Regions from separate parts of the Aminobacter sp. P4_D5 genome, predicted to be linked through region 2. Evidence: predicted binding sites of a transcription regulator. Region 2 holds the regulator's gene; each other region holds the start of a gene.

Region 1 (2,201 bases), on a different contig from region 2:
GCTGCCCTCCTCCACATAAAAGTCTGATCGCATGTCCGGTTTCGCGCTTACCATCGTGCTGGTCGCGGCGTTCCTGCACGCGAGCTGGAATGCCGTCGTCAAGGCGGCGAACGACCGCGCCGTCGTGCTTGCCGCCGTCTCCGCCACCCACGCCACACTCGGCACGGTACTGGTCTTGTCGGCACCGTCGCCGTCGATGGAAAGCTGGATCTACATCTTTTTGTCGACCGTCATCCACTTCGGCTACTACATCTTCCTGTTCCAGTCCTACCAGTTCGGCGACCTCAGCCAGGTCTATCCGATTGCGCGCGGACTGGCGCCTGCCCTTGTCGCCTTTGGCGCCTATGTGATGATCGGCGAAACGCTGCCGCCACTCGGCTGGGCCGGGCTCGCGGCAATTACGTTCGGCATCGGCTTCCTGGCTTTCCAGCGGGGTGCCGCGAATGCTGATCCGCGCGCGGTGGGTGCCGCTGCGATCAACGGAGTCCTGATCGCTTCTTATTCGGTCATCGACGGCATAGGCGTGCGCCTGTCCGACAGTCCATTCGGCTATATGGGCTGGCTGTTCCTGCTTGAACTTCCGGTGACATTGTTCGTGCTGTTTCGCCGGCGCGGCGCCACCCACACCATCGATCTGCGCACGGTTGGGCTGGGACTGATCGGCGGGCTCGGCGCTGTCACCGCCTATGGCCTTGTGATCTATGCCAAGACCATCGCGCCGCTKGGCGCGGTGTCGGCGGTGCGGGAATCGAGCGTGATCATCGCGGCGTTGATTGGCCTGTTCATCTTCGGCGAACGGCCCTGGCCGGCGCGCATCGTCTCGGCGGTCATCGTCGCCTGTGGTGTTGTAGCGCTCGCCTTTTCCTGATCGTTTCACCTGTTTGAAACAATGCTGTCACTTGCCTGTCGCACATCTGTGCAGCTCATAAGCTGAGCCTACAGTATCATAAAAAGAATAGATTTTACTTATTGACCCCTCGTTCCCAGTATCAGCCTTGGACGAGGCGCAATCGGGGCAGTCGCGGCACGCGCATCCCTGCTCAGACCTCTCCCAATCAGAACGTGCCAAAGCGATCCAAATGGGAGCCAGATATCCATGAACCAGAAGAAAGCCTTCGTGCTCGCCGCCTTCGCCACGATGATGATGTCGTCGGCGGCATGGGCGGAGACCGAGCTCACAGTCTACACGGCAATCGAAGCCGAAGATCTCAAGCGCTACGCCGAGACATTCAACCAGGACCATCCCGACATCAAGCTCAACTTCATCCGCGACTCCACTGGCGTGGTGACCGCCAAGCTGCTCGCCGAGAAGGACAATCCGCAGGCCGACGTGATCTGGGGTCTGGCCGCGACGTCGCTTCTGGTGCTCAAGGCAGAAGGCATGCTTGAGCCCTACGCGCCCAAGGGCGTGGAACTGCTCAAGCCCCAATATGTCGACAAGGACACGCCTCCGGCATGGGTCGGCATGGACGGCTGGGCCGCCTCGATCTGCTACAACACCGTCGAAGGCGCCAAGCTTGGTCTGACCGCGCCCAAGAGCTGGAAGGACCTGACCAAGCCCGAATACAAGGGCCATGTCGTCATGCCCAACCCGGCATCGTCGGGTACCGGCTATCTCGACGTGTCGAGCTGGATCCAGCTATTCGGTGAAAAGGAAGGCTGGTCCTACATGGACGGTCTGCACCAGAACATCGCCGCCTACACCCATTCCGGCTCCAAGCCCTGCAAGATGGCCGCTGCTGGCGAAACGGTGATCGGTATCTCCTTCGAGTTCCGCGCCGCCAAGTCGAAGGCCGAAGGTGCGCCGATCGACATCATCATTCCTGAGGAAGGCATCGGCTGGGACATGGAAGCCTCGGCGATCGTTGCCGGTACGACGAAAGAGGAAGCGGCCAAGACGTTCATCGACTGGACGGTCACCAAGAAGGCCAACGAGATGTACAATGTCGGCTGGGCGATCGTTGCCATGCCCGGCGTTGCAAAGCCTGTTCCGCACCTGCCCACCAACATCGAAGAAAAGATGATCAAGAACGATTTCGAGTGGGCCGCCAACAACCGCAACGCAATTCTTGCCGAGTGGTCCAAGCGTTACGACTCCAAGTCCGAGCCGAAGAGCTGATCCCGACTTTTGTCCGTTGAACCGGGCGCCGCCACAGGTGGCGCCCGACTCTTACCCTCAAAGCCGGATCATCACGATGAAA
Region 2 (2,201 bases):
GGCGAACATACAGTCCGGTCCTTCGACGAAGAACTCCAGCATGTCGACCAGCTCATCCGTGACATGGGCGATCTCGGCGGCTCGATGGTTGCCGGTGCCATCCGCGCGCTGTTGTCGTCCGACCAGGCGCTGGCGCAAAGCGTTGTCGCCGACGACACGATCATGGACGCCAAGCAGCGCGAACTCGACAACAGCGCCATCACGCTGATCGCCAAGCGCCAGCCGATGGCACAGGACCTGCGTGCCGTGGTTGGCGCCATCCGTATGGCGGGGGATCTCGAACGCATCGGCGACCTCGCCAAGAACATCGCCAAGCGTGTCGGCGCTGTCGGCCAGTCGCCGACGCCACGCAATCTTTCGCATTCGATCGATGCCATGGCACAGCTGGTGCTCGACCAGGTGCGGGGCGTCGTTGATCTCTATGTCGCGCGCCAGGCCGAGGGCCTGAAGAACCTGCGCGCCGACGACCAGAAGATCGACATCCAGTACAACGCGGTGTTCCGCGAGCTCCTGACCTACATGATGGAAGATCCGCGCAACATCACTGCCTGCACGCATCTGCTGTTCTGCGCCAAGAACCTGGAGCGCATTGGCGACCATGTCACCAATATCGCCGAGAACGCGTATTTCGTGGTGACCGGCACGCAGCTGCCGCTCCACCGGCCGAAGGTTGAAGAAACCACATCGCCGGTTTCGGCCACCTGAACTCCAACATGAAGGACTGCCGATGATCGCCCCCAAGATCATGGTCGTCGAGGACGAAGAGCCGCTGGGCGTGCTGCTTCGCTACAACCTCGAGTCCGAAGGCTACCAGGTCGAGGTCGTCACGCGTGGCGACGAGGCCGAAATACGGCTTCAGGAAAACGTGCCCGACCTTTTGGTGCTCGACTGGATGGTGCCGGCACTCTCCGGCATCGAGCTGTGCCGCAGGCTTCGGATGCGGCCCGACACCGAACGGCTGCCGATCATCATGCTGACGGCGCGTGGCGAAGAGAGCGACCGCGTGCGCGGGCTGTCGACTGGTGCCGACGACTATCTGGTCAAGCCGTTCTCGACGCCCGAGTTCATGGCACGGGTCAAGGCGTTGCTGCGCCGGGCCAAGCCCGAAGTGCTGTCTTCGATCCTCAAGGTCGGCGACATCATGCTCGACCGCGAGTCGCACCGGGTCTACCGCAAGAAGAGCGAGATCAAGCTCGGGCCAACCGAATTCCGGCTGCTGGAGTTCATGATGCGGCATCCCGGCCGGGTGTTTTCGCGCAGCCAGTTGCTCGACAATGTCTGGGGCGAGACGATCTACATCGACGAACGTACCGTCGACGTCCATGTCGGGCGCTTGCGTAAGGCAGTCAATACCGGCCGCATGCCCGACGTGATCCGCACCATCCGCGGCGCCGGCTACGCCATCCGCGAGGATTAGCGCCGCTGTTCCGTTCTTGCCGCAAGCGGCGAGCGCACCAGTGGCTGCGGCCAGCAGCAGATCAGGCCAATCGGCAGCGTGCCGCCATCGACGCCGAGCTCTACGCACTGCTGACCGCCCGGTCTGCGTGGTGGCGCTCAATCATGAAGATCGCCTGCGCCGCGAAGCTTTGGCGTCGGTCTGATGTAAACAACCTTCTGGTGATTGGAGTGTTGTTCTGCAAGAGCTCCGTCACATCCATTCTTTTGATGGACAACTTCTTCAAGAATGGCAGTTAAAGTTCCGACGATGACACTTTCGTGATCTCGGTGATACCAAAAATTGTCTGTTTTCATGCTAGTTGGCGCTCCGTGCGCAACTTTGTCTCGGTAATTGTTCTGGTGCTGATCACCATCCTCTACGGACTGCCCCTCGATCGGGCAGCGGCCGTAGGCATGAACATTGGCGAGCTGCCGGGCGTAACCTTGCAGGCTGAAGTTACAGCCGGATCCGATGGGTGTTTGCCATCCCCGGAGCGCTGTGTCGGTGAGTCCTCTGACGACCGCTTCGCCAGCACACACTGCCTGGGCGACTGCCCTGCCTGGCAGGCCCGCGTCGAGCTTCCCGCACCGACCCGCGCAGCGCTTTTGAAGCTGCTTCCAGATCCCATGCCGCGTCGCTTGGTGATCGCATCGCTCCTTCGGCCTCCGATCGCTGCCTGATTTCCGACCGTTCGGCCTTTGGCTGCCACCGTCCGGCTCGCACGCCAGCCCGCTCGGCGCCAATGCGCTTTTCTCGCGGCAAC
Region 3 (2,201 bases), on a different contig from region 2:
AGGCATCTCGGCGTTTCCTGGAATTGCCGATACACTGCCGCCAACCTTGCGCCCCGAACGACTGTTGGACGATGCAGATGATCGGCAGCACGATTCTCGGAACCGCCTTCATAGGCGGGACGATCCTCCTGACGCTGGGCTCCTATCTGGCCATGCGGTTCATCACCGGTGGCGACCCCGAAGGCAAGGACCACGAACTGGCATCGTCCGTCGTCGTGCGTATCGCCGCTTTGCACGGGCTGATCCTTGCGCTGGTCTTCGCGCAGGAAATGATCGAATACCAGCAGCTCAAAAACGATAGCGCCACCGAAGCCGACGCTATCGCCGATGTCTATTATGACGCCGAGCGCTACGGCTTGGAGCAAGGTTTAGCCATCCAGCAGGCGCTATCTGGATATCTGCGTGTGGTGATCAAACAGGAATGGGCGGAGCTGGGTTCCTCCGGCGAGCTTTCATAGACCGCATGGGACCAATGGGACGTCGCCTATCGCGCTGTGCTCGATCTCGTTCCCGCAACCGGGCGCCAGACAAGCCTGCGCGATCATATGCTCAGGCAAATGCAGGCGATCGCCGAAGTTCGGGTGAAGCGCGACAATCATGGTCCCGACAGCATCAACGTGATGTTCTGGTTCGCCGCGGTGTCGGGCGTGGTCCTGATCGCATTCGGTTACTACCCCTACGCGCCCGAGCGGCGCAGTCTCATGCTGCTCTCGGTTGTCGGAGCCTACACCGGCATCATCTTGTTCTTGATCTACGCGTTTTCCAATCCGTACAGCCCGCCGGGAGCACTCAGTCCAGGCGCCTACGAGCGTCTGCAAAAGGAGATCGCATCGCCACCGGAGGCAAGCTGACGGGAGGGAATTCGCATTTGGATGCAATCAACAGCCAATTGCGGGCCGCCGACCTGTGCATCGTAACAAAACTGACATGGTCCTGACATTGCAGCTTCATGTCCCGGGTCTAGGCCGATGCCTGAAAAGGGCGAAAGCCTTGACAGGACAGGGAAACCACGATGCTCGAAATCCGCAACGTCACGCGCCGCTTTGGCAAGAGCGTCGCCGTCAACGGTGTCAACCTCCAGATCCAGCAGGGCCAGATGGTCGGCATCATCGGCCGCTCGGGCGCTGGCAAGTCGACGCTGCTGAAAACCATCAACCGCCTGATTGACCCGAGCCAGGGCTCGATCGTCTTCGACGGCACCGAAGTGTCGTCGCTGCGTGGTCCTTCACTCCGCCGCTGGCAGCGCGACTGCGCCATGATCTTCCAGCAGTTCAACCTGGTGCCGCGCCTCGACGTTTTGACCAATGTGTTGCTCGGCCGCCTGAACCACCGCTCGACCGCGCTCAACCTGCTTTCGATCTTCTCCCGCGAAGAACGCATCCGGGCGATCGCCGCACTGGAACGCCTCGACATCGCCCGCACAGCCCTTCAGCCAGCCGGCACTTTGTCCGGTGGCCAGCAGCAGCGTGTCGCCATCGCCCGCGCTTTGATGCAGGAGCCGAAGCTGATCCTCGCCGACGAGCCGATCGCCTCGCTTGATCCGCTCAACGCCAAGGTGGTGATGGACGCGCTTCAGGACATCAACCTGCGCGAAGGCATCACCGTCATCACCAATCTGCACACGCTCGACACCGCGCGCACCTATTGCAACCGCATCATCGGCATGTCCGCCGGCGCGGTCGTCTTCGACGGCGCACCTGAAGACCTCAACCGCGACGCAGTGCGCACGGTCTACGGTGCCGACAACGATGGCGCCGAAATCTCCGAAGCCATCACTTCCACCAGCATCCGCCCGGCAAGGGCGAAGCCTGCGATATCCGCCGCACCTCTCGAGCCCGCATACGCTTCGCTCTGAGGCCGTTCGCGTTCGCCTCGCCCGCGTCAAGGGCCTGCAATCAGCAACTGCAATCGACCCAGCAAGGTGCTGGGCCAACCTGGAGACTTGTCATGTTCAAGAAAGCACTTTTGAGCGCCGTTTCGCTCGCCGTCCTGGCGATCGGCTCGGCTCATGCCGCAGACCTCAAGGAATTCCGCATCGGCCTGATCGGTGGCGAAAACGAAGCCGACCGCCTGCGCAACTTCCAGTGCCTGGCCGACCAGCTTCCGGCCGTGCTCGGCGTCGAAAAGGTGTCGCTGTTCCCGGCGGCCGATTATGACGGCACCATCCAGGGCCTGCTCGGCGGCACGCTCGACTACGCCGA
Region 4 (2,201 bases), on a different contig from region 2:
CACTTCAGGGTCGATCGCCGCCTGGCGCAGGAACTGCACGACGACATCGAAGGATTCGTAAGGGTGATGGACGACGAAGTCCTTCTCCCGGATCGCCGCGAAGCAGTCGCCGCGGTGTTCGCGGATACGCTCGGGGAAACGCGGATTGAACGGCGGGAACTTCAGGTCGTCGCGCGGGACGGCGACGATTTCGGAAATCTGGTTGATGGCCAGAGGCCCACTCAGAATGCTGACCCGGTTGGCAGCAACGCCAAGCTCGCCGGCAACAAATTCGCGTAGTGCCGCCGGCATCTGGCTATCGAACTCGATTCGGACCACCGACCCACGCCGCCGGCGCTTGAGTGCGGTCTCAAACAACCGCACCAGGTCTTCGGATTCTTCCTCGACCTCGATGTCGCTATCGCGGATGATCTGGAACGTGCCGGAACCCTTGACCTCGTAGCCGGGGAAGAGCTTGCCGATGAACAGGCTCACCGTCTCCTCGATCGGGATGAACCGCACCGTGCGTTTGCGGTCCGGCAGCCTGATGTAGCGGCGCAGGGCCACCGGCAGGCGCAGCAAGGCCGTCATTTCCTCACCGTTCTTGCGGTGACGCAGCTGTAGCGCGATGGAGAACCCGAGATTGGGGATGAACGGAAACGGATGCGCCGGGTCGATCGACAGGGGCGTCAGGACCGGGAAGATCTGCTCCATGAAGTGGTCCTCGAGCCACTTCTTCTCATCCTTGGTGAGGTCGGTCGCGGAGATGCTCTCGATCCCTTCGAGCTTGAGCAACTCCATCAGGCTCGACAGGCTCTTCTGCTGGTCTTCCTGCAGGCGTTCGACCTCGAGCAGCAGCTGTTCGAGCTGCTGTTCCGGCGTGCGGCCATCGGCGCTGCGAATGGTGATTCCCTCGCGCACCTGCCCAGCGAGGCCGGCGACGCGGACCATGAAGAATTCATCGAGATTGCCGGCCGAAATCGACAGGAAGCGGACGCGTTCGAGCAGCGGGTGGTTGGGATTTTGTGCCTGTTCGAGCACTCGCCTGTTGAATTGCAGCCAGGAGAACTCACGATTGACGAAGCGATCGGGGTTGCCGTCTGCCGCGTCGGTCGGCGACTTGTCGTTGACGAAATCGGTATGTACCGGCCTCAACTGATTCATATGCAACCCTTCCCCACCGCAGCGTTCCGCCGCTTATCCGGCTCAACTTATCCTCTGACAGGCAATTGCGACAGTTTCATTTCAGCATCTTGCAAACCTGTCGCTTATGATACAAACGCTTCGGATAACGGCGTCGCAGATCCCTTGGACGTGCAAGCGAGCCGTGGCATTCATGCGCGAAGTTCCTCAGAAGGGAAAAACACCATGGCCGGCGGCTCCATCCCCCACTTCCAGAACGATGCTGGACATGCCCTGATCGAGATCGGCGTGAAGGAATTCATGTGCGTGGGCGCCAACCCGCCCTTCGATCACCCGCATGTGTTCCTCGACATGGGTGCGGACGCCGAAAAGGTCTGCCCCTACTGCTCGACGCTCTATCGCTTCTCGGCCAAGCTGAAGGCGACCGAGACACAGCCGTCAGGCTGCCTGTACGTCGCCGACCGCGCAGCCTGACGACAAAGCCGCGGTCATGCAATCGCGACAGATCGTGATGGCGGGAGCCGGCGTCGCCGGGCTCACTGCGGCGCTCGCCTTCGCAAGACATGGCTTTGGCGTTCGCGTGCACGAACGCGCGCCGACGCTGGCAGAAGTCGGTGCCGGACTCCAGCTTTCTCCCAACGCCACCCGTATACTAGACCGCCTTGGTGTGCTCGATCTGGTCAGCCCCTCGACCGTGCGGCCGGAAGCGGTCGTTCTGCGCMACGCGGCGACCTTGTCTGAACGGGCGCGCGTTCCCCTGGGTGCAGCGGCCGAGCGACGCTGGAAGGCTCCCTACCTCGTTGCCCATCGCGCCGACCTTCAACATGCCCTGCTCGCACAGGTCGCGGAAAGCCCCTTGATCGAGGTCACCATCGGCTCCGAGGTCACCGGCGTCGAGGCGCAGGCGGGCGGCATCACGGTGTCGACCACGCAAGGCGGTGTCGCCTCCAATGTCGACGCTGTTTTGTTTGTTGCAGCAGACGGCGTCTGGTCGACCAGCCGACGTCTTATCGGCCCGAACGAGAAGAGCCGGTTTTCAGGCGAACTGGCCTGGCGCACCACGCTCTCCTCTGACGGCG

The links. Region 2 encodes PhoB, which activates phosphate uptake and scavenging genes when phosphate is short. Its sites were predicted from a motif close to TGTCATNNANCTGTCAT; they were not measured.
Region 1: AC1DWF_RS15355 (putative 2-aminoethylphosphonate ABC transporter substrate-binding protein) is a predicted target of PhoB. The motif match lies at 894-910, and genes of this name have one in related genera.
Region 3: phnC (phosphonate ABC transporter ATP-binding protein) is a predicted target of PhoB. The motif match lies at 913-929, and genes of this name have one in related genera.
Region 4: AC1DWF_RS28540 (RNA degradosome polyphosphate kinase) is a predicted target of PhoB. The motif match lies at 1,211-1,227, and genes of this name have one in related genera.

Annotation. Positions count from the first base shown of each region.
Region 1 covers NZ_JBFUIP010000062.1:18,752-20,952, forward strand. The annotation lists gene AC1DWF_RS15350 (EamA family transporter) at 32-868, shown strand; gene AC1DWF_RS15355 (putative 2-aminoethylphosphonate ABC transporter substrate-binding protein) at 1,097-2,119, shown strand; gene AC1DWF_RS15360 (putative 2-aminoethylphosphonate ABC transporter ATP-binding protein) at 2,196-2,201, shown strand, end outside.
Region 2 covers NZ_JBFUIP010000239.1:659-2,859, forward strand. The annotation lists gene phoU (phosphate signaling complex protein PhoU) at 1-705, shown strand, start outside; gene phoB (phosphate regulon transcriptional regulator PhoB) at 728-1,417, shown strand; gene AC1DWF_RS29185 (hypothetical protein) at 1,555-1,752, opposite strand.
Region 3 covers NZ_JBFUIP010000055.1:1,504-3,704, reverse strand. The annotation lists partial or broken gene AC1DWF_RS14135 (bestrophin-like domain) at 72-851, shown strand; gene phnC (phosphonate ABC transporter ATP-binding protein) at 1,013-1,855, shown strand; gene phnD (phosphonate ABC transporter substrate-binding protein) at 1,948-2,201, shown strand, end outside.
Region 4 covers NZ_JBFUIP010000223.1:3,417-5,617, forward strand. The annotation lists gene AC1DWF_RS28540 (RNA degradosome polyphosphate kinase) at 1-1,143, opposite strand, end outside; gene AC1DWF_RS28545 (zinc-finger domain-containing protein) at 1,348-1,596, shown strand; gene AC1DWF_RS28550 (FAD-dependent monooxygenase) at 1,613-2,201, shown strand, end outside.